DNA from 4 places in the Kitasatospora sp. NPDC001159 genome. Region 3 is predicted to be linked to each of the others. Evidence: riboswitches for the same ligand, from Rfam matches in the RefSeq annotation. Region 3 holds a riboswitch; each other region holds the start of a gene.
What was found. Region 3 has a riboswitch for cyclic di-AMP ahead of ACWC9T_RS10870 (M23 family metallopeptidase). Riboswitches for the same ligand answer to the same signal wherever they lie in the genome.
Positions count from the first base shown of each region.

Region 1 (7,247 bases), on a different contig from region 3:
GTCGTCGAGGTCACGGCCCGGCTGCTGTCAGGGCGGCCGTCCAGTTTCCGTTCCGCGTAGCGCGAGATGGGTGACTTCACCTTGCGGGTGCTGACGCGGGACCGCCGGGTGAGCGATAGCGTCGACAGGACGCGGCGGCCGATTGCTCCGATGCCCTGTCCGAGGATTCCTTCCGCGCATACCAGCAGGTCGCGGGCAGTTTGGAAGGCGATGGTGAAGCCGCAGCGGTCGGGATCTGTGCCGGGCTGGGACTCCGCGGCCTCGACCATGGTGCGGCGCAGGAGCTGGTAGAGGGTGAGCAGGGCCCACATCTCCTGCTCGACGCCGGCGGGGTCGTGCGAGCGCAGGACGCGTCCGTGCAGGATGGTGTGGCGCAAGGCGTAGTAGGCACTCTCGTGCTCCCACCGCTCGTGATAGAGACGCACGAGGCGGTCGGCCGGGTAGTGGCGGGCGTCCAGGAGCGTGGTGGCCAGACGGCAGGAGCCCTCGAAGGTGCTGCCGTCCGTGCAGGTGACGCTCACCCGGGCTTCGATGACGCGCACCGGGACGCCGCCGATGACCGAGAGGTAGGAGGAGTCAGCGAGCGGCTTGAGGACCGGTGGCCGGCGGCGCTGGTTGATGCGGCTCAGGACCTGATCGGCGTCAGCGCTCCCAGATGTCCGGGAGCGAACCGGCCCGCGGCCACAGTCACCGTACGGGTGATGGCCGACAGCGCTGGCTGCGAGACAGAATGAACAGGCAACGGAGCTCCTTGCGGGACAAGCTGTCTTGGACGACTGCCTGTACCAACGAGCTCCGTTGCTCTATATCAAGAAACCTTCAACTCCCTTGCGTGACCTGCGGAAACGTTAACTACCCGGCCTTGGAAGTTCCCCGCTGAACTGGACAGCCTGATACTGGGACGGGCTCCCGAGGGCCAGCTACTACGCCTGGCTCGCCGGTCGGCCGGCTGCCGCCGAGCGGCAGCGGACAGAGGACGAACTGGCCGAGGAGATAAGGGAGATCCACGCCTCCTCGCGCGGTGCCTACGGCGCCCCGCGCGTGCACGCCGCACTGCGGCGCAAGGGCCGTGCGATCAACCGGAAGAAGGTCGAGCGGATCATGCGCGAGCGCGACATCCAAGGCGTGACCGCCGCAAACGCCGCCACCTGACGAAGCAACCGCGCCGCGGTCCCGTACGGACCCCGGGTACGCCGACGGCCCGGCTCACGCAGCGCAACGTGAACCGGGCGAGTCAGGTGGCCGCTTGGCAGCCCGTCAGCCGCCGGACATCCGGCTGGCGGGCGGCACTCGCTCAGACCCATCGGTTCGAACAGGCCGATCAGGTCCGATCAGGCCGTACTGATCGGGAGAAGTCCGATCAGTACGCCTGGTGCACCTGCCAGAACGCCCAGGCGGCGTTCGGGCTGCCGTAGACGGTGTTCATGTACTGCAGGGCCCACTTGAGCTGGGTGGCGGGGTTGTTCTGCCAGTCGGAACCGGCCGAGGCCATCTTGTTGCCGGGCAGCGCCTGCGGCAGGCCGTAGGCACCCGAGCTCGGGTTGGTGGCGTGGATGTTCCAGCCGCTCTCGTGGCTGATGATCTGGTCGAACGAGGCCAGCTGGTTCGCCGGGACGATCGAGGCGGCGAGCGCCTGCAGCGCGGCCGGGGTGTTGGCGACCGGGGCGACCGGGGTGGCGGCCGGCTTGGCCGGAGCCGCGGCGGGCTTCGGCGCAGTCGGGGCCTGTGCCGGGGCGGCCACGCCCAGGGTCAGGTGCTGGCCCGGGTAGATCTTGTCCGGGCCGTTGGTCAGCACGGACTTGTTGAGGGCGTAGAGCTTCTGCCAGCCACCCTGCACGTTGTGCGTGGTGGCGATCTTGGTGAGGGAGTCACCGCTCTGGACGGTGTAGCCAGCGGGCGCCTGAGGGGCGGCGGCCTTGACCGAGTGCACAGGGGCGGACTTGACGGGGGCGGCGTTCGCGGCGGTGGCGGCGACCACCGGGATGCCGGCGCCGACGCCGACGACCACGGCGGCCGCGACGATGCGCTTGATGGAACCGGCGGCGAACAGGCTGGGGCGAGCGTTGACGGGCAGCATGAAGTGCGATTCCTCTCCCACGCCTGCGAGGTGAGCTGTCGGGTTCGGGCTGGAGTTGCCCGGCCGCGCAGAGGCGCGGCTTTACCCCTAGCCCCGCCGGAACCAGTCCGGTGAGGCGACTTACCTGTGGGTCCCCCGCCCCTGCCGTGGTGCTTCATGGGTGCACGTGCCCGCCCGATCCGGCGGCAGGATTCGGCGTTCCGGAGAGCGGGGTTCGTTTCGTACAGAGACGAACGAGAAGGACCGTAAACGGCACGGAGCCATCAGCACAAGCCATCGTGAGCTGGGTCACGACTCGGCCGGATTGTCCGAATGATCCACAATGGTGCTTGATAACGATGTGGTTACGACCCTATGAGTGCGCGCCAGCGCCGCCCGCCGGGCTCAGTGCGGCAGCCACCGCCCGATGGTGCGCCGTGCGGGTCGTGGGTTCGGGCTGGCGCGCCCGCCCTTTGGGCATGCCGACCTGAGCGGTAGTCAGCCTGCGTGCCAGCCCTGCGCATCGACGCCGCCCGGCACCCCGGCTGCCGGATCGTACGGGGTGCGGGTGTGGACGAAGCCGGCCTGGTCCACGTCGTCGACCGTGCCGTCGGCCCGGCGCACCACGCGCAGCGGCTCGCCCACGTAGGAGCCGTCCAGCCCGGCCCAGGTCCCGTCCGGCTCGGACTGGAACCGTGAGGTGCGGGCCGCGCCACCCAGCGCTGTGAGCTCCATCACACGGCCGGCTCGCAGGTGCTCGACCGCGCTGGTGCCCCAGTGCCAGGGGCCGATCCGCGCCAGCAGTTCCGGGTCGGCGTCGACGAAGGGCCGCCGGGGCTCGGGGATCCGCAGCTCGTGCTCGGCGATGATCACGTCAGGTCGCGCGGGCCACCTGGCCGAGGCTGAGGCCGGCCGTGGTGCTGGCGAGCGTGACGGCCGCCACATCGTCCTGCTCGCTGACAAGAGCGAGGCGAGGAAGCCGGGCATCGAGCCGCCGTGGCCGACCCGCAGCCGGCCGTCCACGGCTGGAGCTGCAGGCCCAGGCCGTAGCCAGCCGACCCGTCGCCGTCCGACGCGGCGGCCGGCCGGCGTATCTCGGCCGGCACCTTCTCACCCGCGCCACCGGCGAGGAAGGCGGCCCAGCGGCAGAGGTCGGCGGCAGTGGACCAGAGCCGGCCGGCCGGCGCTATCGCGCCGGTGTCGGTGAGCGGCTCGGGCTGCATCACGCCGGCCCACGGGTGCACCGCGAAGCCGCTGGCGTGCGGGGTCTGCGGCAGCGGTGTGATGCGGGTCATACCGAGCGGCTCCAGCACCTCGCGCTGCAGCACCTCCTCCCACGGCTCGCCGCGCAGCTTCTCCACCAGTGCGCCGAGCAGGGCGTAGCCGGGGTTGGAGCACTGGTGGTCGAGCTGCATCGGCAACTACGGCGGCTTCGGCGCCACCAACCCCCCTGTGGATCGCCCGTTACTCCTCGACCGTCGGCACCTTGCCGAACGGCTGGGGCTACCAGACCTTCTGGCAGTGCTCCGACACCGGCACGTTCCCCGGCGACCAGGACCTGTTCAACGGCGCCTCCGACCGCCTGAGCGCGCTCGCACTCGGCTGGAGCCGCGCTCTCGTTCGGCCGCAAAGCCGAAGCGGCTCCCCGCACCCACCGGGGTGCGGAGAGCCGCCCGGCCCGAAGCTCAGCGCGGGTCGACCAGCTCCGGGGCGAACACCGTGCCCAACGGCTCGGGGCCCACGTACTGCTGGCAGTTGCAGGGCCGCGGCTCGTAGCTCAGCGGGCGGCGGTCGGCGTCCCAGGCGGTGGGCGTCTCGACCACCTCGTGGCACCGGCCCTGCTTGTCGTGCTTGGCCAGGTGGTGGGTGCAGCCGCAGACCGGCTCCGGCGGACGGTTGGCCGTCTCCAGGGCGAGCTCCCGGCGCTGGGTGGCGTCGAGCAGCTCCAACTTGCGCTCGTGGCGGACCTTCAGGGACCGGCGGACCTTCGCGGTGACCGACCCACTGCCGTAGAGCACGGCGGGCACCAACCACCACAGGTTCCACAACGAATCCACTGACGCCCCCACTGCTACCGATTCCTGGCGCTGATCATACGACTGACCAGCACGAGCGACCGCCGCCGGGGGTCAGCGGATCACCGGCAGCACCGGCGCCGAACTGCGGCCCGCCGCCGCCTCGATGAAGGCCACCGGATCGGCGACCTCCGCCAGCAGGTCCCGGGTGAAGTCCAGCGCCCCCTCGGCAGGCGCCGGACCGCCGACCGCCGCGATCAGGTCGAGCAGGTGGACGGTCGCCTCCATCAGCGCCACCTCGCCCAGCGCACCCACCGTGACACTGCCGAGCAGCGGGTGCGCCACCACCGTGGAGGGCGGCAGGTCCGCGAGCCCGGCCAGGGCGGCCGGGCCCTCGACGCCGAACCGGGTGATCAGCACGGCCGGTTCGGCCGCCTCGGCCGTCTGCCTGGCCGTCTCGGCGATCTGCCCGGCGGCGGTGTGGGCGATCCCGCCCGGCCGGTTGTACGCCCGCAGGATGCCGGCCCCACTGCTCACCTCGGCCGGCCCGTCCTGCACGGCCGCGCGCAGCCCGGTGAACATCTCCGGCACCGGCGCCACGTGGGCGTACAGCTCCCGGACGGTCCAATCGGTCAGCCGGGTGGCCCGGCCCCATTCCTCGGCGCCCAGGGCCGCGCCGCGCTCCGCCCAGGAAGCCCAGGTGTCGGCCAACAGACTGCGCACGGGGTCGTTCTGACTGCTCATCTACTCTCCTCGGAACGATGGCCACCGGAGTGCCCCACGCTACCCGGCAGCGCCGGAAAACCGGTTGCGGGGGTGCCACTCCGACCCTCACCATCGGCCCGTGACCGACACCCCCGCCCGCCCGCTGACCGTGAACGCCGCCCTTCCCGTCCCGGCCCAGCAGCAGCCCGGCCGTCCCCGGAGGCCCGACCGCGCCCACGCGTGAGCGCCGCGCTGATCGCGGGGCTGCTCGCCGGATACGGCGTCGCCGTACCGGTGGGGGCCGTCGGGGCCTACCTGGTATCGCTCACCGCGCGCGCCTCGCTGCGCACCGGCGCCTGCGCCGCCCTCGGCGTGGCCACCGCGGACGGGCTGTACGCGCTGCTCGCGGCCGTCAGCGGCACCGGCCTGGCACCGCTGCTCGAACCGGTGGCCCGGCCGCTGCAGCTCGCCTCGGCCCTGGTGCTGCTCGCCCTCGCCGTCCGGACCGCCGTCACCGCCCTGCGCAGCCGCCGTACGGCCGCCGCCCTGGCCGCCGAGGCACCGTCCGGGCCCCTCCGGGCCTACCTCACCCTGCTCGGGATCACCCTGCTGAACCCGCTGACCGTGCTCTACTTCGCCGCCCTGGTGCTGGGCAGCGGCCAGGACGGCACCACCTCGGGCCCGCTCGCCCGGACCGTCTTCACCGCCGCCGCCTTCGCGGCCTCCGCCAGCTGGCAACTGCTGCTCGCCTCCGGCGGCGCGCTGCTCGGCCGGGCGCTCACCGGTACCCGCGGCCGTCTGCTCACCGCCCTCGGCTCGGCAGCGCTGGTCGGCTGGCTCGCGGTCCGCCTGCTTCTCGGCTGAACCCGCGACCGACCGGACCTCCCCCCAGGGCGCCGCCGCCGACCACCACCGCCGCCGCCGCTGATTGCGCTCCGTCGCCGACCACGCCCCGGCCGACGCCTGTTTACGCCCTATTCACACCTTGTATCCTGGTTCTGTATCCGCTGCGCTACCTGCCCATCCGCCCGACCGGCCCAGGCACGGCCGACGGGGTTGGCACCGACCCGGAGGAGCGCGGACATGGTTGAGCGGGACGGCCCCGAGAAGCGGGGGCGCCTGAGTCGGCCGCTGGTGCTCGACGCCGCCGTGACGCTGGTCGACCGCGAGGGCCTGGCCGCGCTGACCATGCGCAGACTGGCGGCCGAGCTCGGGGTCGAGTCGATGGCCCTGTACCGCTACGCCCCGGGCAAGGAGGGCCTGCTCGACGGCCTGATCGAGGCCTACTTCGCCGAGGTCAACGCCCGACTGCGGACCAGCGCCCACACCGGCCCCCAGGAGTCCGAGTGGCGCCTGGAACTGCGCCGGATCGCCCGGGCCTTCGCCGCCGCCGCGCACGCCCACCCCGAGATCCTGCCGCTGGTGGCGACCCGCCCGCTCGCCGTCCCGATGGCCCGACGGCCAGCACCGGTGCTCGAACTCACCGAGCACATCCTCTCGGTGCTCGGGCGGGCCGGCTTCGACGACGCCACCGCACTGACCGCCTACCGCACCTTCGTCGCCTGGAACCTCGGCTGCACGCTGGTGGACAAGCGCCAGGTGGTCGACAACCCGGACGAGCCGGACCCCCTCCTGCGGCTGGGCCTGCACCGGCTGCCCGCCGCCGAGTACCCACGGCTGCGCGCCCTGGTGCCCCGCTTCGCCGACTTCGACGACGAGCGCGAGATGCTCGCCGGCCTCGACAGCCTGCTGAACGGGATACCCGAGCCACCCCTTGACGCGTTCTACGGCGACGGCACATCCTGAGGTATACGAGGTACACGTCGGACATATCCGCTCAGACGAACGGCGCCGCCCGGGCCGGTGTCGGCACCAGTGACCGCTTCGCCGCCGCGGTCCCGCACGGCGTGGCCGCCGGTCGGCAGCCCGTGCCGGGAGTTACGTATGTCTCATGTCGTACGTCAACCTGGCCCGGCCTGATGGTCCGGGTTGCGGACGGGTGCGGGTGGCCGCATGGGCCTCCCGCGTCTGAGAGCCGCCCTCAGACCGGCTCCGGGACGCATGACCGACGCCCCGCCCTCCACGCGGCCTCGCCCTTACGGGCGATCCGTCGTCCACCGCCCGGAACACCCACAAGCCATAGTGCCCGACAGCGGGGCGCCCGCCACGAACGGTCGTGGCGGGCGCCCCAACTGCTGCGCTCAGGCGGCCCGGTGGAAGAAGCTCGATTGCCGGAAGGGCATCACTGCGCCTCCCCTTCTCCGACCGCCCGGGTCGCGCCGCGACGCGCGGCACGCGCGTCCCCGTGCCGCCGCACGATGGCGGTGGCACGACCCGACCCGACCCGGTCCGGCCCGGGTCGGGGGTGTGCTCCCGTCGGCGCCGCCGGTCGGTGGCATGGCCGCCGCGGGAGGGGTGCTCTGCTTCGATCCGCGGTGTCGGGACCGCGGTGGGACTGCGCCGGGCGGGCC
Region 1 covers NZ_JBSFJV010000062.1:38,132-45,378, reverse strand. Annotated here, with positions in the region: gene ACWC9T_RS27410 (transposase) at 1-620, opposite strand, end outside; gene ACWC9T_RS27405 (IS3 family transposase) at 982-1,152, shown strand; gene ACWC9T_RS27400 (LysM peptidoglycan-binding domain-containing protein) at 1,361-2,098, opposite strand; cyclic di-AMP (ydaO/yuaA leader) riboswitch at 2,083-2,205, opposite strand; gene ACWC9T_RS27395 (DUF7586 domain-containing protein) at 2,555-2,929, opposite strand; gene ACWC9T_RS27390 (serine hydrolase domain-containing protein) at 2,926-3,471, opposite strand; partial or broken gene ACWC9T_RS27385 (GH25 family lysozyme) at 3,455-3,659, shown strand; gene ACWC9T_RS27380 (hypothetical protein) at 3,742-4,086, opposite strand; gene ACWC9T_RS27375 (maleylpyruvate isomerase N-terminal domain-containing protein) at 4,186-4,815, opposite strand; gene ACWC9T_RS27370 (LysE family transporter) at 5,017-5,640, shown strand; gene ACWC9T_RS27365 (TetR/AcrR family transcriptional regulator) at 5,860-6,582, shown strand.
Region 1: another riboswitch for cyclic di-AMP. It lies ahead of ACWC9T_RS27400 (LysM peptidoglycan-binding domain-containing protein); the one in region 3 lies ahead of ACWC9T_RS10870 (M23 family metallopeptidase).

Region 2 (7,247 bases), on a different contig from region 3:
GCAACCACCCCGCGAGCATCCCGCCCCCGGCCGCGGCCCCGAGCAGGGCACCGCCACCCACGACACCGACCCCGAGCCGCAGCAGTCGGCGCCGCGACACCGCGCGGTCGGCGGGGTTCGCCAGGGGCTGCGCGGGCTGCTCGGTAGCGCTGTCGATGTCCATGGTCATGTCTGTCGGCCTTTCGCCATTCGGTTTCATGGGGCGGGCGGGCGCGCGGGCGCGGGCACTGCTCCGGGGCTCGGTCACTGTGCGCGACGAGCGGGCGCGTCAGTTCACAGGAGTGGCAGTGGGCCGGTCGAGCGGACCCGCGTGGCAGCCTGGCCGAGAGCAGGCGGACGGTCAGATGTCGGCACTGTCCCCCAGTCGGCCGGCTCCAGCAAACGATCACCGTAGTGGACGAGGAATCGGACCACCTGGTTCCGCCCACGCTTCATCGTGGGCGGGCGGTCGGCGTGGCGGTGGGGTCCGGGGTGCCGAACCAGCGGGTGAGGGACGGTTGCCGGGTGGTGCTCCAGGACTTCGGTGCGGGCTTCGAGTAGGGGCTGGCGGCGATCCTGGTCAGCGTCGGGGCGACACCGCTCCCTGAAGGGCGCTCACCACCCCGTGAGCGTCGTCTTCCCGACGGCGGTGCCGGCCTCCTGCAGCCGGTGCGCCTCGCGGAGGTTGGCGGCGTTGACGGGCCCGAGGTCCCGGGTGGCGGTGGTGCGGAGGATGCCGGCGTCCACCAGGCGCGCCACCTGGGTGAGGATACGGTGCTGCATGGCCCGGTCGGCGGTCGCGAACCGTGAGCGCGTGTACATCGACTCCCAGTGGAACGCGATGCTCTTCGACTTGAGCAGGCCCATCGGCAGGGAGTCGACGTCGTCGATGGCCACGATCCGGCCGAACGGGTTGAGCACCTCCGCGTAGACGGAGAGGTTGCCTTCCGTCCCGGTCGTGCTGAAGACGTGGTCGACGCCGCCGGGCGCGACCTCGGCGAGTTGCGGGGCGAGCGGCTTCGTGTGGTCGACGACGTGGTCGACGCCCATGCGGCGGGCGAACGCGGCCGTCTCCGGGCGGGAGGCGGTGCCGATCACGGTGAGGCTGGTGAGGGCACGCGCCAGCTGGGCCACCATCGAGCCGACGCCGCCCGCGGCCGCTGTCACCAGCAGCGTGCCGGTCTGCTCCAGGGCGCCGGTGCGCAGCCCGAGCCGCTCGAACAAGCCCTCCCAGGCCGTGAGCGAGGTCAGCGGCAGCGCTGCCGCCTCGGTGAACGAAAGGGAGACGGGCTTGCGCCCGACCATGCTCTCGTCGACGGTGTGGTAGCGGGAGTTGGCGCCGGGGCGGTCGATGGCGCCGGCGTAGTAGACCTCGTCCCCGGCCCGGAATAGCTGCACGTCGCTGCCGACGGCGACGACCGTGCCTGCCGCGTCCCAGCCCAGCACCTTGGGTTCGCCAGCCGGGTCGGTGTTGCGCCGGACCTTGCAGTCGATCGGGTTGACGGCCACGGCCTCGACCCGGACCAGCAGGTCGCGCGGACCGGGCTCGGGGATCGGGAGCTCGACGTCGGCCAGGCTCTCGGGGTCGTCGATCGGCAGGCTCTTGCGGTAGGCGACGGCGGGCATCGTGGTCCTGCGGATCTCGTGGGTCATAGCCGCCACCCTAATCCTCTAACCGATCTGACGCACCGTATGGGTTTGACCCATGGAGCCGGCGGCCCGTCCGCGGGGATTCGCGGAGTTCACCCTTGCGGCCGGTCGGGCCCGTCCCCTTCGAGTGCCGCGACGAGTTGGGCCAGGCCGCCGCCGGCCACGGCGAGGGCCAGGTGGTCGTGGAAGTCGCGGCTGTGGACGATCAGGCCGTCACGGACCCTCAGCACCTGGATGTTGGCGGCCTCGAAGGTCCGTTCGGTGATGCGGTGGCGCACCCGGTAGTCGAACTCGGCGACGACGACCTCCGGATCGTCGGTCGCGCGGATCACGACGTTCGTCGCGGTGAGCTCCAGGGGTGAATGCGCGGCGACCTCGGCGAACCGCTCCGCGAGCACGGCCCGCCCCTCGAAGCGGCGCGGCCCGACCGGCGCGAAGACGGTCTCCACCACGGCGTCCTCGGAGTAGAGCTCGGCCAGCTCCGAGAACCTCCCGTCGGTGATGCCCTCCAGCAGCTTGAGGAAGACGTCGCGCGGTGACGGCGTTCCGATCATGATCAACCCCCATCGGCCTGCGGATAGAATCGGACTGGCGAGTCCGATTTCGACGATACGGACTGGACACTCCGGTTGTCCAGGGGTGGATCCGCCATGGGCGGGAGAGGAGACGAACCGGATGAGCAGCGCTCAGCGGAACCCGTTGCGGGCGGACGCGGCCCGCAACCGGGCCAGGCTGCTGGAGGTCGCCACGCAGGTGTTCACCACCCGCGGCGCGGGGGTCCCGACCGAGGAGATCGCCCGCGCCGCCGGGGTCGGCGTGGGGACACTGTTCCGGCACTTCCCCACCAAGGAAGCGCTGCTGGAGGCGGTGGTGGTGCGCAGGCTGGAGACGATCACGGCCCGGACGGCCGAGCTGATCGCCGGTGCCGAACCGGCGGAAGCCTTCTTCGCGTGCTTCCGGCTGGTGGTCGAGCAGTCCGCGGGCAAGGGCGAGTTCGCGCAGGCGCTCGCCGCGGCCGGCGTGGACGTGCACGCCTCGCTGCAGGAGTCGACCGCGCTGATGCGGGCGCAGTTGGCCCATCTGCTGGCCGACGCGCAGCGGGCGGGAGTCGTCCGCCCGGAACTGGGCCTGCCCGAGCTGATCGCCCTGCTGGTCGGCACGGGCGTCACGATGGAGCAGCTCGGGGACGAACCGGCGGCACGGGAGCGGATCTTCGAGGTGGTCTTCGACGGGCTGCGGCCTCGCTGAGCCCGCCGGGCCGGTCCCACGGCGGGCGTCCGCCGATCTCGGTTCAACAGCTGTCTCGGTTCCCAGTTACAGCATGACGAGCAGCTTGGTGCCCGGCACCAGCTTCCGGTTGACGGAGGTCGACTGGACGAACAGCGTGTACGAGGGGTTCTCGCCCGGCTTCACCGTGGCCTCCGCGTTCGGCAGGCCGAGGAGCCGGCGGGCCGCCGGGCCCGAGAACACCCTGCCGGTCATCCGGCCGGTGGCCGGGTCCTTCTCCGCCACGGCGAGCTGCTTGTTGCCCTGGATCTTCTCGCGCTTGGACAGTTCGTAGAAGGCGCAGCCCGTCTTGTAGACGTGGCCGGCGCTGGTGACGAATTCGCGGATCGAGGTCTGCTGGTCGACCGGGATCAGGATGTACTTGCCGGTGTCCAGGGCGTCGAGGTTGGCCTTCACCTCGGCCGTGTTGAGGTCCTGGCCCATGGCGAACAGGTTCCTGGTGCCGCGCACGCCCTGCTCGCGGCCCCGCAGGAAGCTGGTGGCGGCCGACTTGACGGTGCCGATGGCCTCCTCGACGCCCTGGCTGGAGTCCGCGTCCCAGATCGCGATGTTGCCCGCCGGGAAGCCGTACTCCTGGGCGGTGCGCTTGGCCAGGGAGTTCGGGACCAGGATCGCCGAGGTCCAGTGGTCGGGGAGGTCGTCCATGGCGCCCTGGATGCGGCTTATCCAGCTGCGCAGGACGGCGGTGCCCTTGCCGGCGTTCATGCGGGTGTGCTCTGGCCGCTCTCCGAGCAGCCGGAGGCGTTCTCCTCGCCGTCGGTGACGACGACCTGGAGGAAGGAGTGCTCCCCGTATCCTTCCCAGATGTTCTTCAGGTCGTCGATGGACTTCACGGCCGCCTCGATCAGCGCCGTCGCACCGTTGTCGACCTCGTAGAGGCCCCGCAGGGACGGCAGGTGCTTGACGTCCATGTCCCAGACCAGGTTCTGCACCTCGTGGTCGAAGGCGTAGAGGCTGATCCGGGTCTCGTGGCCGAGCCGGTCGGACTCCTCCTGCAGCCCCTTCACGAACTCGTCGACCACCCGGACGAGTTGCGCCGCGTGCTGGCGCATCGAACCGGACTTGTCGATCACGAGCGAAACGTGGTTGACCTTGTGCTTGATCCTGTTCGCGGACATACCTCTACCCCTTTTCCAACGCCCTTTCGACGCCTTTCCGGCGTTCCCTCCAGCGTTGTTTCCACACTACGAGGAGGCACTGACAATCCACCCTGACCTGGGGTTCCACGGAGCCGACCACCTTCGCTCCAAGAACGTGTGGATATTGACGGGCAATTAGCAGTCGGCGTCGGGCGAAGGCCCGCTCCAAGCTGCCGCGTCTCGAATGGTGGCGGCCAGGGCGCCGGGGGCGGTGAGGTGGGCGGCGTGTCCCTGGCCGGTGAGGGTGACGACTCGCGCCTGCGGCAGGGCACCGGCCAGGTCGGCCAGGCGTTCGCGCAGGTGGGCGGGGCTGAGGTCGCCCTCGATCAGGGTCGTCGGGGTTCCGAGTGCCGCGAAGCGGTCGGTACCGGTGCCGAGGGCGTCGAGAGCCTCGTCCTCCGCGATCTGCGCCGCCGCGTACGCGCACAGCTTCTCCCGCAGGCCCCCGTCGGCGAACATGGCATCGACCAGGTACGCCGGCACGCGCACGATCTCCCCCATGTGGATCCGCATCGCCTCGACCGGGTCGCCGGCCTCGAGCGCGGCGCGGGCCCGCGCCCCCGCCGGTCCGGCGACCAACTGCCTTGTCGGCATGGGCGGTTCGTAGAGGACGAGCCCGGCGAACGCCACCGGCCTCAGGAGGGCGGCCTCCAGTGCGGCCACGGCGCCCGAGGAGTGCCCCACCAGGAGCACCGGCGGCGTCAGGAGGTCCGCTACGGCGAGGACGTCGGCCGCCTCGACGGCCATCGAGTGCGGCAGGGCGATGTCCGCGCCGGGCACGTAGATCCGCCGCCGAACCCTGACGACGCGGAACTCCTCGACGAGGCGGCGGACGACGCCGTCCCAGGACGTCGCATCCCCGCCGCCCGGATGAACCACCAGCAGGATCGGCCCGGACCCGTCGTCCAGGGCGGTGACGGGACGGCCGTCGTCGGACAATGCGCGAAGCTCGGTCATGCCCACCAGCCTGCACCTGCCCACCTTCATGTCACCGGCAGACCACTGACATCCCGACGGCACACGGGCACGGCGCCGTGTACACCTCGGCCCGGTGGCATGACCTCAGGCCGGCTCCAACGGGGAGCCGCCCCAGAGGAGGCCCGTGATGATCACCCCCAGGAGCCGGATCCGGTTCGGCATCCCTCTCCGGCGCCGGCCCCGTCCGATCTGCCCGCGTGCTTGATGAGTACCCCTTGGGCAGGATGCGTGTGCACAGGGCAGGATGCGTGCGCACAGAGAGACCCCCACCCACACATTGGTACCGATGCGGACCCCGCGGGAGATGCCGGCGCCGTCCAGACGCCCCCGGGCACCTGCGCCGCACCGGGTTCACCTGCTCGCGCGCCCTGCAGACGACGCTGATGCGGTCGCCGGCGGCGAAGGCCGGGTCGGTGCGGGCGGTGCAGTCGTCGGCGTCGGGATTCCTCGAACTCAAGCGCGGCCGCACGCGCGGGCCGATCGCCGACCGACGCGAGCCGACCACCTTGTCCACCCCCGCCTCCCGGGGCGGCGGCCGTCGAGGCCGGCGTCGACAACCAGGAGCTTTGTCCGATTAGGGTACTTATGCGGCGCTGTGTCCCTGATATGGCATTCGGTCAGATGCTCGCCGGAGGTCCATGTGATGTGCATCATACGAACTTGTGTCTTCCGGGCCGATCTGTCTAGCGTTCGGGCTGTTCGCACCTGCGAACCCTGCCGCCGGGACGCCGAGTCCTGTCCACCGGTCGGCCGGACGTCGAGCAGTGCACCGGGCAGGAGCGGGGGAACCAGGTATTTCGCCGCGCCCTGCTCGGCCCGTTCGCGGACGAGACGGGTGCGGCTAGGGGTGAAGCCGCTGCGTGCGGCCGGGCTACCTCACGGCCCGAACCCGACAGCTCACCTCGCAGGCGTCGCAGAGGGACGCCCCATGCTGAATTCAGGTACCGGCCGGCATCGCCGTGCGCGCCGGAGACACACCCCGCGTCTGGCCGCCACCGCCGGGATCGTCGGCGCCGGCCTCATGCTGCCGCTGCTGAGCGCGAGCGGAGCCTCCGCCGCGCCCGGCTCCCACACGCACGCGAGCCACGCCGGGTGGCAGGAGCACCACCAGCACTGGCACCAGAGCGACTCCGATGACCAGCACCGCCTCCAGGCCGGCCCGCACGCCGCGCAGCCCTCCGCTCCGGCCTCGGCCGAAGCCTCGTACGCCTCGCCGTCGCCGTCGCCGTCCGCTCCGGCCTCCCACACCTCGGAATCCGCGACCGCGCGCCCCGGCGGCGAGTCCCAGGGCTCCCACTCGGCGCGGCCCTCCGCTCCGGCTTCGACCCCGGCGTCCCACACGTCCGCGCCGTCGTCCCCGTCCACCCCGGCCACGCACGCCCCCGCCCCCGCGGCCGCACCCACCACCCCGGCCGCCCCCACCACCCCGGCCGCGCAGACCGGTTCGAGCTCGGACGCCGTGCAGCAGGTCCTCAATCTGATCAACCAGGCGCGGGCCGCCCAGGGTCTGCCCGCCTACACCATCACGTCGGGGCTGACCAGCAGCGCCGAGGCCCACAACCAGACGATGGCCAGCGGCTGCGGAATGTCCCACCAGTGCCCGGGCGAGGCCGAGTTGGGGGCGCGGGAGACGGCCGCGGGCGTCCAGTGGAACGCCGTCGGGGAGAACATAGGCTACGGCAACGGGGTCTCCACCTCGGCCCAGGACATCGCCGCCATGGCGGTCGGCCTGACCCGGGACATGCTGAACGAGACACCGCCGGACGACGGCCACCGCAAGAACATCCTCAGCAGCGAGTTCACCCACATCGGCATCGCCGTCCACCGGGATGCCAGTGGAACCGTCTGGCTCACCCAGGACTTCTCCAACTGACCCGTCCGTCGAGGACGTAGGCCGGGGCCGGTCCGACCCCGTCCCGTGCGGGTCGGCCGCCTCCGTCCCGCGGGCACCCAGCCCGTGAGACGGAGGCGGCCGGAGGATCGGGAACGGATGAGCGGGAAGTTCCGGGTGTTCGCCCCTCGCGCCGCTGCCCGACCACTGCCCTCGGGCGCTGCGGGACCTACGCTCGCGTGAACCCGTGGCTCCGCTCCACTTTCGCCACATGCAGCGTGTAGCTCTGGTACCACTCGGCTTGCCCGCGCTTCTGCGCCGCACGGTGCTCGACGTTGCACCGCCACTCCGTGAGGGCCTCGGCGTCGCGGAAGTACCCGACG
Region 2 covers NZ_JBSFJV010000012.1:61,380-68,626, reverse strand. Annotated here, with positions in the region: gene ACWC9T_RS09180 (alpha/beta hydrolase) at 1-169, opposite strand, end outside; gene ACWC9T_RS09175 (hypothetical protein) at 394-540, shown strand; gene ACWC9T_RS09170 (zinc-binding alcohol dehydrogenase family protein) at 595-1,632, opposite strand; gene ACWC9T_RS09165 (nuclear transport factor 2 family protein) at 1,722-2,183, opposite strand; gene ACWC9T_RS09160 (TetR/AcrR family transcriptional regulator) at 2,305-2,877, shown strand; partial or broken gene ACWC9T_RS09155 (VWA domain-containing protein) at 2,944-4,034, opposite strand; gene ACWC9T_RS09150 (alpha/beta fold hydrolase) at 4,191-5,012, opposite strand; cyclic di-AMP (ydaO/yuaA leader) riboswitch at 5,791-5,959, shown strand; gene ACWC9T_RS09145 (CAP domain-containing protein) at 5,962-6,906, shown strand; gene ACWC9T_RS09140 (antibiotic biosynthesis monooxygenase family protein) at 7,094-7,247, opposite strand, start outside.
Region 2: another riboswitch for cyclic di-AMP. It lies ahead of ACWC9T_RS09145 (CAP domain-containing protein); the one in region 3 lies ahead of ACWC9T_RS10870 (M23 family metallopeptidase).

Region 3 (7,247 bases):
GGGCCATGACGAGGATCCGGCGGGCGACGCTGAGGAAGGCCCGCTGGGTGGAGGCGGTGAGCTCCTGCTCCTGCTGGACGGCGGCCAGGTCGGCGCCGCGGCGGGAGAGTTCGGCGCTCAGCTGGTCCTGGAGCCGGGTGAGTTCGTCCTGCAGCCGGTCGGCCCGGCCGCGCTGGGTGACGGACACGGCGTGGTACCGCGCGGCGGCCACGAGGGCGAGGACGGCGAGTACGCCGGTTGCCGTTACGGACCACTGAGTCATCGTCACGCGGCGAATTCTAGGGTGATGATCCTACGAAGGTGTGAACGGATCTCGCCAAGTGACCGGATCTCGTCAATATCGAGTCAATACACCGTCAGCCCTGTGTCGTTCGACCCCGATCCCGGGAGCCTGGCGAGGTCTCCGATCGTTCGTCCAGGGCCTTTCGACCCACGTCGATGTGACGGGTGATGGCCGGATCGCGTTCCGGGTTGTGTGGGACGTGTGTGCACGGTGTTGCGGAACGGACGGGGCCCGGTGCAGGAGCGGCAGCGCCACGTCGTCCGGCCGGGACCTCCGGTCGACGGCCGGCTCTCGTCCTCGGAGGGGGCACTGAATCCTCGGACCCCGTGTCCACGGTCGGCGACCGGTGTCGGACTGGTGCGGCTCAGCCGGTCACGGCCGGCCCGGCCGTACCCGGCCGCCGCACCAGCGCCAGGGTCCGGTCGTCCGCGACGTCCTGCGTCACCGCGTGCACCAGTCGGTTCGCCGCTCTAGGCTGCCCGCCGGCGCCGCACACACCGGCACCAGCAACTGCCAGCGCCGCAATACCGGCCCGCCACCCACCACCGGCAGCACCAGCGCCGACGGCGGCCACCCGTACGGCCCGTATGTCCCCGTCCAGCAGCCGCCCGGCCCGGCCCGACTTCTCGCGCGTGCGGTGCCGGCCCGTCCACTTCTCGCCGTGCCCGCTCCGGCCGCTGGCCGGCGCCGGAAGCCGGCCGGTCCGACTTCCCGTGCGGGCGGGGCTGCCAGGGTGGGTGGATCAGGACCCTTCCGCGGAGGAGGCCGGTGGGCCCGACGTCCTACTCCTCCCCCTTCGGCCAGGTGTGGAGGCCGGTGGTGAGGGTGGTGATGAGGCGGTTGTGGGTGGTGGTGAGGTCTTCGGCGAGTTGGAAGGCGCCGGTGATGGAGAGGGAGGCGAAACCGTGGGCGAGGGAGCGGACGGTGCGGGCGGCGTGGATGGCTTCGGGGCCGTCGAGGCCGTAGGAGCGGAGGACGGCGATGATGACGCCGACGAGGCGGGTGGCCGCGCGGGTGAGGTCGTCGTCGGGTCGGGGGGCCTGGGGGAGGGCGGTGTAGCGGTGCGGGTGTTCGGTGGCGTAGGCCTGGTAGGCGCGCAGGACGGCGGTGACGGCGTCGTCGCCGCTGCGGCCGACCGCGGCCCCGGCGAGCCGGTCGGCCAGTTCCTCGGTGACCCGGACGGCGATCAGCCGGCGCAGTTCGGTGACACCGCCGCTGACGTGCTTGTACAGGGAGGGGGTGGCGACCCCCGCGCGGGTGGCGACGGAGGCCAGGGTGAGGGCCTCGGCGCCCTGCTCGTCGATGAGGGCGAGGGCGTGGTCGACGACCTGGTCGGGGGTCAGTCCTACACGGGGCATGGGGTGGGGTTCTCCGTACGGGTGCGGATGCGGGTGCGGCGGGTTCAGCCGAGTTCGGCGAGGAAGGGCAGCAGGGCGTCCGCGACGGCCTGCGGGTTGTCGGCCATCGGGTAGTGGCCGGACCCTTCGATCATCACCTTCCGGGTGCCGAGCGCCTCGGCCTGCCGGTCGGCGACGGCCTCCGGGTTCGGGAAGTCCGGGTCCTTGCTGCCCATCAGGACGAGCGAGGGGCAGCGGACGGCCGCGCACCAGCCGATCGGCGCGGAGTCCCCGGTGACGTGTCCGCGGGTGGCGGTCCTGCGCCCGGGGGCGTGCAGGTCGGCGACCAGTCCGGCCACGTAGTCGTCGAGGTCGGCGGGGCGGGGGCCGGGGAAGGCCATCTTGCGCAGGTAGAAGCCCCAGACGGCCGGCCAGTGGACTATCGCGCTGCCCATCACGGACGCGACGCCCTGCATCAGGGCGTTGGCCCGGTACTCGACGAAGGCGTCGATCAGCGCGATCCCGGCGACCCGCTGGGGCGCGTCCCCGGCGAGCTTGACGACCGTCGCGCCGGTGTAGGACTGCCCGACCAGGACGGCCCGCTCGATGCCGAGGTGGTCGAGCATGGCGAGGACGTCGGTGGCGACGGCGGTCGGGCTGTAGTCGTCCCAGGCGATCGAGGACTCGCCGAAGCCACGCACGTCCATGCTGATGACCCGGCGCCCGGCCGCGGTGAGCAGCGGGTGCAGGTGCCGGTAGGTCCGGCGGCTGTCGAGCATCCCGGGCAGCAGGACGACGGGGGTGCCGTCGCCCTGGCGGGTGTCGTCGAAGGCGATCCGGCCGCCGGGGACGTCGAGGTACTGGGTGCTCGGGGCGGTGCTGCCGTTCACGGTGGGCCTCCACGGGGGTCGCTGCTGCCGATAGCCATAAAGCTATGGCTAATAGCCTTAGCCGTCAACCCCTCAGACCCCCGGTTCCCGAGGGCTCAGACCCCCTCGACCCTGAACGGATCGTGCTCGCTGAGCAGCTTCTCCAGCCGGGCCTGGTCGACCCGGGCGACGGTGTCCGACGACTCCTGCCGGTCCCGGATCACCTTGGCCAGCGTGAACGCGGAGGTGACGGTGTAGAGGAGGCCGATCCCCAGGAAGGCCCGGGTCCACCCGCCGACGGGCAGGTAGGCGATCCCGACGGCGAGGGCCGAGCCGGAGACGGCGAAGGAGAGGACGGCCTGGATGTAGTACGCGGCCGTGGTGCGTGTCTGCATCGGTGCGCTCATGGCGCCAGGATGCGGCTGCGCGCCGTGGCTGCACATGAGTAGGAGTACTCAGATGGACTGGGTGAACGGCGGGTGGTTCGTTGACGTCCGATCACCTGCTCCCCAGCCGTCCCGGGCGGATGGCTTGGAATCAGGGCGGCCTGGGATTAACGTTTGATAACGCAGCGCGGTCGTCAACGCCGTACCCAGACGGCACCGTGCGCCGTCGCCTAATCCCGCCGGCCGGCCTTCGGGCAGGTCAGGGAGCCGGGGAACCACGTTCCTTGGGGTGAATCGGTGGGGCTCCGGCCCGGCCGTAGGAGACCTTCCTGCTCCGAACCCGTCAGCTAACCCGGTAGGCGCGAAGGAAGGAAAGGAGCGCGCCTCCGTGGCGTCGACGCACACCCCGGCACACCCGGCCGGCCCCGTAGCCGGTACCCAGCTCCTCGACCACCCCGGCCCGGACGGCACCGAGTCCGCCGATCCCTTCGCCCCGGAGGCCGAGGCCAACCGCCACCGGATGCCGCGTCAGACCCGCGGGGCCTCCCCGCTGCTCGGCGTGACCGCCGTCGCCGCCACCCTGGGCGCCACCGGTTTCGCCTCCGCGACCCCGGCCGCCGCACCCGCCATCGAGGCCCCGGACGAGACCCCGGTCGCCCTGGCCGCCGACCCCGGCCTCGCGCTCGCCGCCCGCATCCAGCAGCAGGCCGACAGCCAGCGCACCGCCGCCGAGGAGGGCGCCCGTCTGCAGGCCGCGCAGGAGGCCGAGGCGAAGGCCGCCGTCAAGGAGGCCGAGGCCAAGCGCGCCGCCGACGAGGCCGAGCGCGCCAAGGCCGCCGCCCTCACCCTGCCGGTCAAGGACTACAACCTCTCCGCCCACTACGGCCAGAGCGCCCGCTACTGGGCCCACCTGCACACCGGCCTGGACTTCGCCGCCGACACCGGCACCCCGGTCCACGCGGTCGGCCAGGGCACCATCACCTCGGCCGGCTGGTCCGGCGCGTACGGCTACCGGATCGTCGAGACCCTGCCCGACGGCACCGAGATCTGGTACTGCCACCTGTCCTCGATCATCAAGGGCTCCGGCCAGGTGGGCTCCGGCCAGCAGATCGGCAAGGTCGGTGCGACCGGCAACGTCACCGGCCCGCACCTGCACCTGGAGGTCCGCCCCGGTGGCGGCGCCCCGGTCGACCCGGAGACCTGGCTCCAGCAGCGCGGCCTCAACCCCTGACGGGAACCCCTGACGGGAACCCTCGACGGTCCCCGGAAGAACCCCGACACAACGCCCGTGAGCCCCGGACATCCGGGGCCCACGGGCGTTCACTCCGTCGGCATCACTCCGTCGGCATCACTGCGCCGGCACCTGCGCCAGGTACGCTTCGATCTCCTCCTGCCCCGGCTCCGGCGCCAGCTCCGGGAACTCCTCCACCAGCAGCCGCGCCAGCCCGGGCACCGTCCACTCGCCGAACAGGTCGAGCGCGACCTCGGCCGCCGCCGCCTCGAACGCCCCGAAGTCCCCGGTCAGTTCGTCCGGCATCGGTCGCCCCAGCGCGTTCAGCTCGGCCAGGTTGCGGTAGCTGCGCCGCATCAGGCCCTGCTCCAGCAGCAGCCGCGCGCCGTCGGTGGCCATGCCGAGCGACAGCAACCGGCCCGGCCCCCAGCCCTGCTCGTCCGGTTCGTCCAGCCAGCCGGCCGGTGCCAGCGCCTCGTACACGGCCAGCCGCTCCTCCTCGCCGAGTCCGGCGAAGCCGGCCAGCCAGCCCCGGACCGCTGCCCGGTCCGCAGTGTCCACCCCGTGCGCGTGCAGCAGTACGGCGTACAGCCGGGGCCAGGTGAGCAGGTCGGCGCGGCGCAGCAGCCCGGCCGCGACCTCGCCCTGCCACTCGGCCTCGGCGTGCAGCCGCTCCTGGCGCTTGGCGTTGAGCCGCTTCGCCGCCCGCTGGTGGTCGATCAGCAGCCCTACGGCGTCGCCGTACGCGAGCGGGTCCGCGTCCGGCGCGGGTTGGACGTACAGGTGGAGCCGCTCGTACAGCAGGTTCTCCACCACGTTGGAGGTCAGTTCGGGCCAACCGTCGTGCATCCTGCCGTCGCCCAGTTCCAGCAGCGCCAGCACCGTGCGCAGCGGCGCCTCGGCCACCGGCGCGCGGTCCTGCTCGGCCGCCCAGGCGAGCAGGTCGGCGGCCCGGGTGCGCGGGGCGAGCCGCAGGTCTTCGTCGTTCATATTCCGAACGGTAGCCCGCCGGGCGCGGGTAGGGTCGGCAGCCATGGTCCCCGTACGACTCACCGGCCCCCGGCTCGCCGTCCGCGAGTACCACCACACCCCGGAGGACGTGGACGCGCTGTACGCGCTGTTCAGCGACCCGGAGGTGACCCGCTACCTGCCCTTCGAGCCGCGGGACCGCGAGACCTGCGCCGACCAGATCGAGCTCTACCTGGAGGAGGCGATGGCCGAGGAACGGGACACCTACCGGCTCGCCGTCTGCCGGCGGGAGGACGCCGAGGACCCGGCGGACGCGGTGCCGATCGCCCACGCCAGCCTCACCCTCGGCACGTGCCGCTCCGCCTACCTCGGCTACGTGCTGGGCCGCGAGGTGTGGGGCCGCGGCTACGCGGGCGAGATCGCCGGACTGCTCTGTGAGTTCGCCTTCGGCCCGCTCGGGCTGCACCGGCTGGCCGCCCGGGTCGACGTGGACAACCCGGCCTCGGCCAGGGTGCTCACCAAGCTCGGCTTCCAGCTGGAGGGGCGGGTGCGGCACGACCTGTACAAGGGCGGCGTCTGGTCGGACTCGTACCTGTACTCGTTGCTCGTCGACGAGTGGCCCGGTCCTTCGGTGCCGTCCTGACCCCGGAAGCGGACCGGACCGGGGGTTAACCCCACCCCCGATCCGCCGGTCCCCCGGATGCCCCTTGAGCCGCGGTTCGCCCAGACTGAAGGACGTCAGCGAGCACGAACGACCGTGAGATAGAGGGGCCGGGGGCCGGGAGATGAGCAGCAGCCGAAGCATGCTGGACCAGGAGTGGGACGTTCTGGGCGGTTACGGCGACGACGGCCCGCGCCCCGCCCGGGCCCGCCGGACGGAACGGGCGCCGTCCTTCTGGCGGTCGCCGTTCTCCGCGTACTACTACCGGGAGATTGGCTACGCGCTCACCGGTCTGCCGGTGGCGATCGCCGGCTTCGCCGTCGCGATCACCATGTTCTGCCTCGGCCTCGGCACCTTCATCACGGTCCTCGGCCTGCCGGTGCTGGCGGGTCTGACCACCGTCGCCCGCGGCTTCGGCCGGCTGGAGCGGGCGCGGGTGCGCGGCCTGCTCGGCGTGGACGTGCCCGGTCCGGCGCCGGTGCGCCGGGTCCGGTCGGGCAGCTGGGGCGCGATCACCGCGCGGCTGGCGGACGTGGCGGGCTGGAAGGCCGTGCTCCACCAGCTGGTGATGTTCCCCTGGGCGGTGTTCAGCTTCGCCATGACGCTGGTGTTCCTGCTGCTCGGCTGGACGATGGCGCTCTACCCGCTCTACCACTGGGTCTTCCCGACCTTCACCGACTGGCACGGCTACCGGCTGTTCGACTTCACCGACAGCGACCACGTCCGGCACGTCTACGACGTCGAGGGCACCTGGCAGATCGCCGCGTTCTCCGCGGTCGGACTGCTGCTGGTCTTCCTCACCGCGCAGCTGGTCCGCGGCCTGACCAACGTCAACCGGGCCGCCGCCCTGGGCCTGCTCGGCCGCTGAGACCGCCCGCCCAGGCACTGCCCAGGCACTGCCCCGGCCCCGCCCGCGCTCCGGACGCGGACGGGGCCGCCCCGTGTTCGGATGGCCGGGTGGCCGCCGCACGCACCCCCGGCGCCCCAACGTCCCGGTCACCTCCCGTCCGCTGGACGAGTACTGCGCGCTCTTCGGCCTCACCCGGGCTCAGCTCGCCGCCCTGCCCGCGCCGCTGCTGGACTGCCCCGGCGGTGCGGCGGGCCGCCGACCACCGCCGCCGAGGAGTCGGTAATGGTCACTAGGCATATATGGTCCTATACTCGCCCGCATGAGCGAGACCACGATCCGGCCCGCACACCCGGCCGACGCCGACCGGCTCACCGCGCTGATCCAGGCCTCCAGTGCCTACCGCGGCACGTACTTCGCGATGATCGACGGCTATGTCGTGACGCCCGACTACGTCGAGCGCCACGAGGTGCGGATGGCCGTGGACGCCGGCGACCGGTTGCTGGGCTTCTACGCGCTGATCCGCGAACCGGCCGAGCTGGACCTGATGTTCGTCGCCAACGAGGCCCAAGGACTGGGCATCGGGCGGCAGTTGATCACCGACATGCTGGGCCGTGCCCGCGCGGCCGGGATCGAGGCGGTCAAGGTCGTCTCCCACCCGCCC
Region 3 covers NZ_JBSFJV010000015.1:90,342-97,588, forward strand. Annotated here, with positions in the region: gene ACWC9T_RS10850 (ATP-binding protein) at 1-262, opposite strand, end outside; gene ACWC9T_RS10855 (TetR/AcrR family transcriptional regulator) at 1,066-1,641, opposite strand; gene ACWC9T_RS10860 (alpha/beta fold hydrolase) at 1,686-2,510, opposite strand; gene ACWC9T_RS10865 (YiaA/YiaB family inner membrane protein) at 2,606-2,896, opposite strand; cyclic di-AMP (ydaO/yuaA leader) riboswitch at 3,093-3,251, shown strand; gene ACWC9T_RS10870 (M23 family metallopeptidase) at 3,264-4,106, shown strand; gene ACWC9T_RS10875 (hypothetical protein) at 4,224-5,096, opposite strand; gene ACWC9T_RS10880 (GNAT family N-acetyltransferase) at 5,140-5,718, shown strand; gene ACWC9T_RS10885 (sensor domain-containing protein) at 5,861-6,604, shown strand; gene ACWC9T_RS10890 (hypothetical protein) at 6,678-6,869, shown strand; gene ACWC9T_RS10895 (GNAT family N-acetyltransferase) at 6,906-7,247, shown strand, end outside.

Region 4 (7,247 bases), on a different contig from region 3:
GGCGTGACCTCGGCTGTTAGGCTTGCGAAGCGTGAGCGCGAAGCCCCAGATCCCCAATGTCCTGGCCTCCCGGTACGCCTCGGCGACCCTGGCCCAGCTGTGGTCCCCCGAGCACAAGGTGGTCCTTGAGCGCCACCTGTGGCTCGCCGTCCTGAAGGCCCAGCAGGACCTCGGTGTCGAGGTGCCGGCCAACGCCGTCGCCGACTACGAGCGGGTGATCGACCAGGTCGACCTCGGCTCGATCGCCGCCCGTGAGCGGATCACCCGCCACGACGTGAAGGCCCGGATCGAGGAGTTCAGCGAGCTCGCCGGCCACGAGCAGATCCACAAGGGCATGACCTCCCGGGATCTGACCGAGAACGTCGAGCAGCTGCAGATCCGTCAGTCCCTGGAGCACGTGCGCGACCGCACGGTGGCCGTCCTGGTGCGTCTGGCCCGGCTCGCCGCCCAGCACTCCGAGCTGGTCATGGCAGGCCGCTCGCACAACGTGGCCGCGCAGGCCACCACTCTGGGCAAGCGCTTCGCGTCGATCGCCGACGAGCTGCTGGTCGCCTTCCGCCGCCTGGAGGAGCTGATCGCCCGCTACCCGCTGCGCGGGATCAAGGGCCCGGTCGGCACCGCCCAGGACATGCTGGACCTGCTCGGTGGCGACACCGAGAAGCTGGCCGAGCTGGAGCGCCGGGTCGCCGGGCACCTCGGCTTCGACAACGTGCTGACCAGTGTCGGCCAGGTCTACCCGCGCTCGCTGGACTTCGAGGTGCTCACTGCCCTCGTCCAGCTGGCCGCCGCGCCGTCCAGCCTGGCCAAGACCATCCGCCTGATGGCCGGCCACGAGCTGGTGACGGAGGGCTTCAAGGAGGGCCAGGTCGGCTCCTCCGCGATGCCGCACAAGATGAACACCCGCTCCTGCGAGCGCGTCAACGGTCTGGCCGTGATCCTGCGCGGCTACGCCTCGATGACCGGTGAGCTGGCCGGCGACCAGTGGAACGAGGGCGACGTCTCCTGCTCGGTGGTGCGCCGGGTCGCGCTGCCGGACGCCTTCTTCGCCTTCGACGGCCTGCTGGAGACCTTCCTGACCGTCCTGGACGAGTTCGGCGCCTTCCCGGCCGTGATCGAGGCCGAGCTGGACCGCTACCTGCCGTTCCTGGCCACCACCAAGGTGCTGATGGGCGCGGTGCGCGCGGGCGTCGGCCGGGAGACCGGGCACGAGGTCATCAAGGAGCACGCCGTCGCCTCCGCGCTGGCGATGCGTGCGGGCGCCCGCGAGAACGAGTTGCTGGACCGGCTTGCCGCCGACGAGCGGATCCCGCTGGACCGGGCCGCGCTGGACGCGCTGCTGGCCGACAGGCTGTCGTTCACCGGTGCGGCCGGGGCGCAGGTCGCCGAGGTGGTCCGCCAGGTGGAGGCCGTCGCGGTGGCCTACCCGGAGGCGGCCAAGTACGCGCCGGCCGACATTCTCTAAGAGCGCAGTGGGCTCTGACGACCGGTCAGCCCCCCGAGGGTCCTGCCGCCGTTCCGGTGGCGGGGCCCTCGTGCGTCCGGGCGTGTCCGGGGTCGAGCGGCGGGGTGGTGGTGGCGCAGGGCCAGTCGCAGTTCGGTTCGGCCACCGGGTGCTCCTCGGGGGCGAGCACATTGCCCCGGACGGTGGCGAAGGCGATCAGCCCGCCGCCGGCCAGCAGGCCCGCGCAGATCAGCATCGCGGTGTGGAAGGCGGAGTCCACCGAGGACGGTACCCGGTAGGCGTCGCCGCTCAGCCCGGCCAGCGCCGGGAGGGCGGCCACCGCGAGCAGGCCGGCCGCGCGGGCGGCGGCGTTGTTGACGCCGCTGGCGATGCCCGCGTGCCGCACCTCGACGGCGGCCAGCACCGTCGCGGTCAGCGGTGCGACCAGCAGGGTCATCCCGCTGCCCATCACCGCGACGGCGGGCAGCACGTCCACCCAGTAGGAGGAGCCGGGGCCGATGCGCAGCATCAGCAGCACCCCGGCGGCGCACAGCAGCGGGCCGACCGTGAGCGGGATGCGCGGGCCGACCCGCTTGCCGAGGCGCCCGGCGCGCGCCGACAGCGTCAGCATCAGCACGGTGATCGGCACCAGGGCGAAGCCCGAGGCCAGCGGGGAGAAGCCGGAGACGATCTGCAGCTGCACGACCAGCAGGAAGAACACCCCGCTGAAGGCCGCGTAGACGCAGAGGGTGACCAGGTTCACGGCGGTGAACAGCCGGGAGGAGAACAGCCCGAGGGGCAGCATCGGTTCGGGCGTGCGGCGCTCGACGGCGACGAAGGCAGCGCCGAGCAGCAGGCCGATCGCGCCGGTGAGCCAGACGGCGGGGGACAGGCCCTCCCCGGCGGCGGTGAGCGCGTAGGTGATCGCGCCGAGGGTGAGCGCGGCGAGCAGCGCGCCGGGTGCGTCGAAGCGGCCGGAGGCGGACTCGTCGCGGCTCTCCGGGACGTACCGGGAGGTGACGGCGACCACGGCGGCGGCCAGCGGCAGGTTCAGCAGGAAGATCCAGCGCCAGCCGGGGCCGTCCACCAGCCAGCCGCCGAGGAACGGGCCGACGGCCGCGGACACCCCGCCGAGGCCGGACCACAGGCCCACCGCCGCCGAGCGGTCGTCAGGATGGAAGACGGCCTGGAGCATGGCGAGCGAGCCGGGGGTGAGCAGTGCCCCGCCGATGCCCTGGACGGCGCGGGCCACGATCAGCACTTCGATGTTCGGGGCGGCGGCGCAGGCAGCCGAGGCAGCGGCGAACCAGACCACGCCGATCAGGAAGACCCGGCGCCTTCCGTAGCGGTCGCCGAGCGCGCCGCCGAGCAGGATCAGGCCCGCCAGGGTGAGCAGATAGGCGTTCAGCGTCCATTGCAGGGACGCCAGGGAGGCGCCGAGGTCGGCGCCGATCCGGGGCAGGGCGACGTTCACCACGGTGCCGTCGAGCATCGCCATGCTGGAGCCGAGCACGGTTGCCAGGAGTACCCAGCGACCCTGCGCGGTGCCCAGGCGCAGGGTGCCGGCTGTCGAGGTGGCCACGGCCCGATCCTGCGCCCGGCGGGGCGTACGTGACAAGGGTCACCGCGTGGCGTGTCCGCCGCGAGCGGTGCGTGAGCGGACGGTCGCGCTGGGGGGTGGAGATCGGCGCAGGGTCGTGGGGCAGTGGCGCTCGGTGAATGGATTGTGTACGCATCGTGTGGCGGATCGTGCGGAGTGTCACCATCCTCCGGGGAGATGCAGCCGGTTCAGGAGATCGACATTGCTTCACCCGAACGGATGGGTTTTAGTTCAGCGACCGCTCGGCCAGCCCGGGTGGATCCACCGGGTGGAACGCCGAGTCCTGCCGCTGCCCGATGGTTCGAACTGAGCTCTGTACGGCAGGAGCGGGGGACCCACAGGTAAGTCGCCGGACCGGAGTTCGCGCTTCTCAGTGCGAACGTCCAGGACCGGCTTGGGGTGAAGCCGTGCATGCGGCCGGGCAACTCCAGCCCGAACCCGACAGCTCACCTCGCAGGCGTCGGAGAGGAAACTTCCATGCCTGCTCAGGCCCGTCGTATCGCCCTGCCCCGCGTCGCCCGCATCGGCATCGGCGTCGCCGTCACCGGTGTCTCCTTCGCGCTGCCGCTCGTGACCGCGATGGGCGCCCAGGCCTACACCGCCCCGGGTGCGCCGGCCGCCTCGGTCGCGCAGCACACCGCCGCCGCGGAGGCCAAGTCGGCCGCCCCGGCCGCCGCGCTCGAGAGCTACCGCGTCGTCGGCGGCGACACCCTGTCCGGGATCGCCGACGCCAAGCAGGTCGTGGGCGGCTGGCACGCGCTGTACGAGCAGAACCGCTCGGTGGTCGGCGCCAACCCGAACCTGATTTTCCCGGGCCAGCAGCTCTCGCTCGCGGCCGACGTCGCTGCTGCGGCCGCTCCGGCCGCTCCGGCTGCTCTGGCCGCCCCGGTCACCCAGAGCGCCTCCGCCGCCGCGGACACCAAGCTGCAGGTCAAGACCGAGGCCGCCAAGCCGGGAGCCCAGGTCCAGACCCAGGTTCAGACCGCCGCCCCGGCCCAGGCCGTGACCGCCGCCCCGGTCGCCGCCACCTCCGGCTACGTCGCCCCGCTGGCCAACCCGGTGCTGGGTGAGGCCTACGGCGTGGCCGGCTCGATGTGGGCCTCCGGCCACCACACCGGCCAGGACTTCGTCGCTTCCACCGGCACCCCGGTGCGCGCGGCCGCCAGCGGTGTCGTGGTGAAGGCCGGCAACGGCGGCGCCTACGGCAACGAGGTCGAGATCAAGCTCGCCGACGGCAAGTACGCGCAGTACGCGCACCTGTCGGTGATCGGCGTGAAGATCGGTCAGACCGTCACCGTCGGCCAGCGGCTCGGCCTCTCCGGCGCCACCGGCAACGTGACCGGCCCGCACCTGCACTTCGAGATCCGTACCGGTCCGGAGTACGGCTCGGACATCAACCCGGTCGCCTACCTGCGGGCGCACGGCGTCGCGCTCTGACCCTGCGCTGACCGCGGGTCTCAGGAACCACCGCTGTTGCGGGGCGAATCGACCACCCGGGATGGTCATGTCGGGTGACCGCTCGACCGGGTGATCGCCGCATCAGCGGACATGGGCGCGGGACACGCCCAAGGCCGGCCCGGCTTCGCGAGGACTCCTCGTGGAGCCGGGCCGGCCGCTGCCGTTTCCGGCTCCGGGCGTGTTCGAGCGGTCGAACTGAGCGTCAACTCCTGCTGTTTTTGGCGAGATCCGTCGTCTTTCGGGTGCGGCCCCGGTCGCGCGATGCTGTCGGGCGGTCAGCGCCCGGCCCTTCTCCGGCGGGCGGACGGGTCTGGGCGGACGAGGAGGCCGGATGGCGGTCGGGAGCGGGGACGCGGTCGGGGAGCGGGCAGGGTCGGGCGGGGTCGACCGGCTGAAGGCGGGCTCGGTGGGCCTGACGGGCGTGGTGTTCATGGCGATCGCCACCGCCGCGCCGATCACCGCGATGACCGGGAACCTGCCGATCGTGGTCGGGCAGGGCAACGGGGTCGGCGCGCCCGCCGCGTACATCGTGGCGACCGTGGTGCTCACGGTGTTCTCGGTCGGGTACGTGGCGATGGCCCGGCACATCACGGCGGCCGGGGCGTTCTACGGGTACATCTCGCACGGGCTGGGCAGGGTCGCCGGGATGGCCGCCGGGCTGCTCGCGGTCATGGCGTACATCGTCTTCGAGGCTTCGATCATCGGTTTCTTCGCCTACTCGCTGCGCGGGCTGGTCCGTTCACAGTTGGGCGTGGACCTCGGCTGGGGCTGGTACGCGCTGTTCGGGGTGGCGGCGATCGGGGTGACGGCCTGGTTCGACCTGCATCTGACGGCCAAGGTGCTCGGGGTGGCGCTGGTGCTGGAGATCGGGGTGCTGGGCGCGGTCTCGCTGGCCGTCCTGGCCTCCGGCGGCGGGCCGGACGGGATCGTGGGCGAGGCCGTGAACCCGCTGAACGCGCTGAGGGGGGTCGGGAGTTCGGGCGCGGCGGCCGCCGGGCTGGGACTGTTCTTCGCGTTCTGGTCCTGGGTGGGCTTCGAGTCGACCGCGATGTACGGGGAGGAATCGCGTGACCCCAAGCGGGTGGTGCCACGGGCGACCCTGGTGTCGGTGGTCGGGATCGGGCTGTTCTACGTGTTCGTGTCCTGGATGATCCTGTCCGGCAACGGAGTCGAGCACGCGATCGCGGTGGCGAGCGGGTCGGTGCCGGGCAAGGACGGGAACAACCTGTTCTTCGACCCACTGGGCGCGCACCTGGGGGCCTGGGCGGTGACGATGTTCCAATGGCTGGTCGTCACCGGCTCGTTCGCCTGCGCGATGGCCTTCCACCAGTGCGCGGCGCGGTACTTGTACGCGATCGGGCGGGAGGGCTTCCTGCACCCGGCGCTCGGCCGCACCCACCCGCGACACGGCTCGCCGTACGTCGCCTCGGTGGTGCAGTCGGTGATCGCGGCCGGGCTGGTGCTGGCTTTCCGGGCGGCGGGGATGGATCCGTACGTTCATCTGTACACGTTGCTGGCGCTGTTGGGGACGATGGCGATCCTCGTCGTGCAGACGCTCTGCTCCTTCGCGGTGGTCGGGTACTTCCATGTACGGCGCAAACACCCCGAGACCGCGCACTGGTGCCGGACGCTGGTCGCGCCGCTGGTGGGCGGGGCGGCGATGGCCGGGGTGGTGGTGCTGCTGGTGGTCAACAAGGACGCGGCGGCCGGGGCGGCTTCGGGCACCCTGCTGTTTCGGCTGATCCCGTACCTGGTGATCGGGGTGTTCCTGGGCGGGATCGGGCTGGCGCTGGCGATGCGGCGCTGGCGGCCGGAGCGGTACGCGCGGATGGGGCGGATCGTGCTGGAGGAGGCCGTCGAGCGCTGAGCCGAGGGCCGGTCAGCCCCGGTGGACCGGCGGACCGAACTGCTGGCCGCCGGTACCGCCGGAGGCGGTCGCGGCGGGGGACTGGGCGGAGATCACCCGGCGGGCCCGGGTTTTCACGGAGGCGTTGGCGTCGTAGCGTGGCGGCCGGGATCGGACGAGAATCGTTGGCGCCCGGCTCAGCCCGGGCAAGCCCGGCCCCTCGGCCCGGCCCGTACGGCCCCCGGACCCGGTAGGAGGACCCACCCCATGACCTCGACCCGCCCTGGCCCGGCCTGGCTGGCCGACGCCGTCCTCTATCAGATCTATCCGCAGACCTTCGCCGACTCCGACGGCGACGGCATCGGAGACTTCGCCGGCATCACCGAGCACCTCGACCACCTCGCCTGGCTCGGCGTGGACACCGTCTGGTTGAACCCCTGCTTCGCCTCGCCGTTCCGCGACGCCGGCTACGACGTCACCGACTACCTCACCCCCGCGCCGCGTTACGGCCGCACCGAGGACCTGGTCGCGCTGGTCGAGGCGGCGCGCCGGCGGGGCATCCGGATCCTGCTGGACCTGGTCGCCGGGCACACCTCCGACCGCCACCCCTGGTTCCTGGCCGCCACCGAGGACCCGTTCGACCACCGCTACATCTGGTCCGACCGGCAGGTGGACGGCTTCGTCGCCTCGCCCGGCAGCCGCCCCGGCTGGTACCGGCCGAACTTCTTCGACTGTCAGCCGGCGCTCAACTTCGGCTACGCGCGTGGCAGTTCCGAGGAGCCGTGGCGCCAGCCGGTGGACGCCGAGGGCCCGCGCGCCAACCGGGCGGCGCTGCGCGGGATCATGGCGCACTGGCTCGGCCTCGGCGTGGCCGGGTTCCGGGTGGACATGGCGTACTCGCT
Region 4 covers NZ_JBSFJV010000010.1:92,298-99,544, reverse strand. Annotated here, with positions in the region: gene purB (adenylosuccinate lyase) at 32-1,462, shown strand; gene ACWC9T_RS08170 (MFS transporter) at 1,488-3,023, opposite strand; cyclic di-AMP (ydaO/yuaA leader) riboswitch at 3,341-3,516, shown strand; gene ACWC9T_RS08165 (M23 family metallopeptidase) at 3,519-4,478, shown strand; gene ACWC9T_RS08160 (APC family permease) at 4,831-6,366, shown strand; gene ACWC9T_RS08155 (alpha-amylase family glycosyl hydrolase) at 6,613-7,247, shown strand, end outside.
Region 4: another riboswitch for cyclic di-AMP. It lies ahead of ACWC9T_RS08165 (M23 family metallopeptidase); the one in region 3 lies ahead of ACWC9T_RS10870 (M23 family metallopeptidase).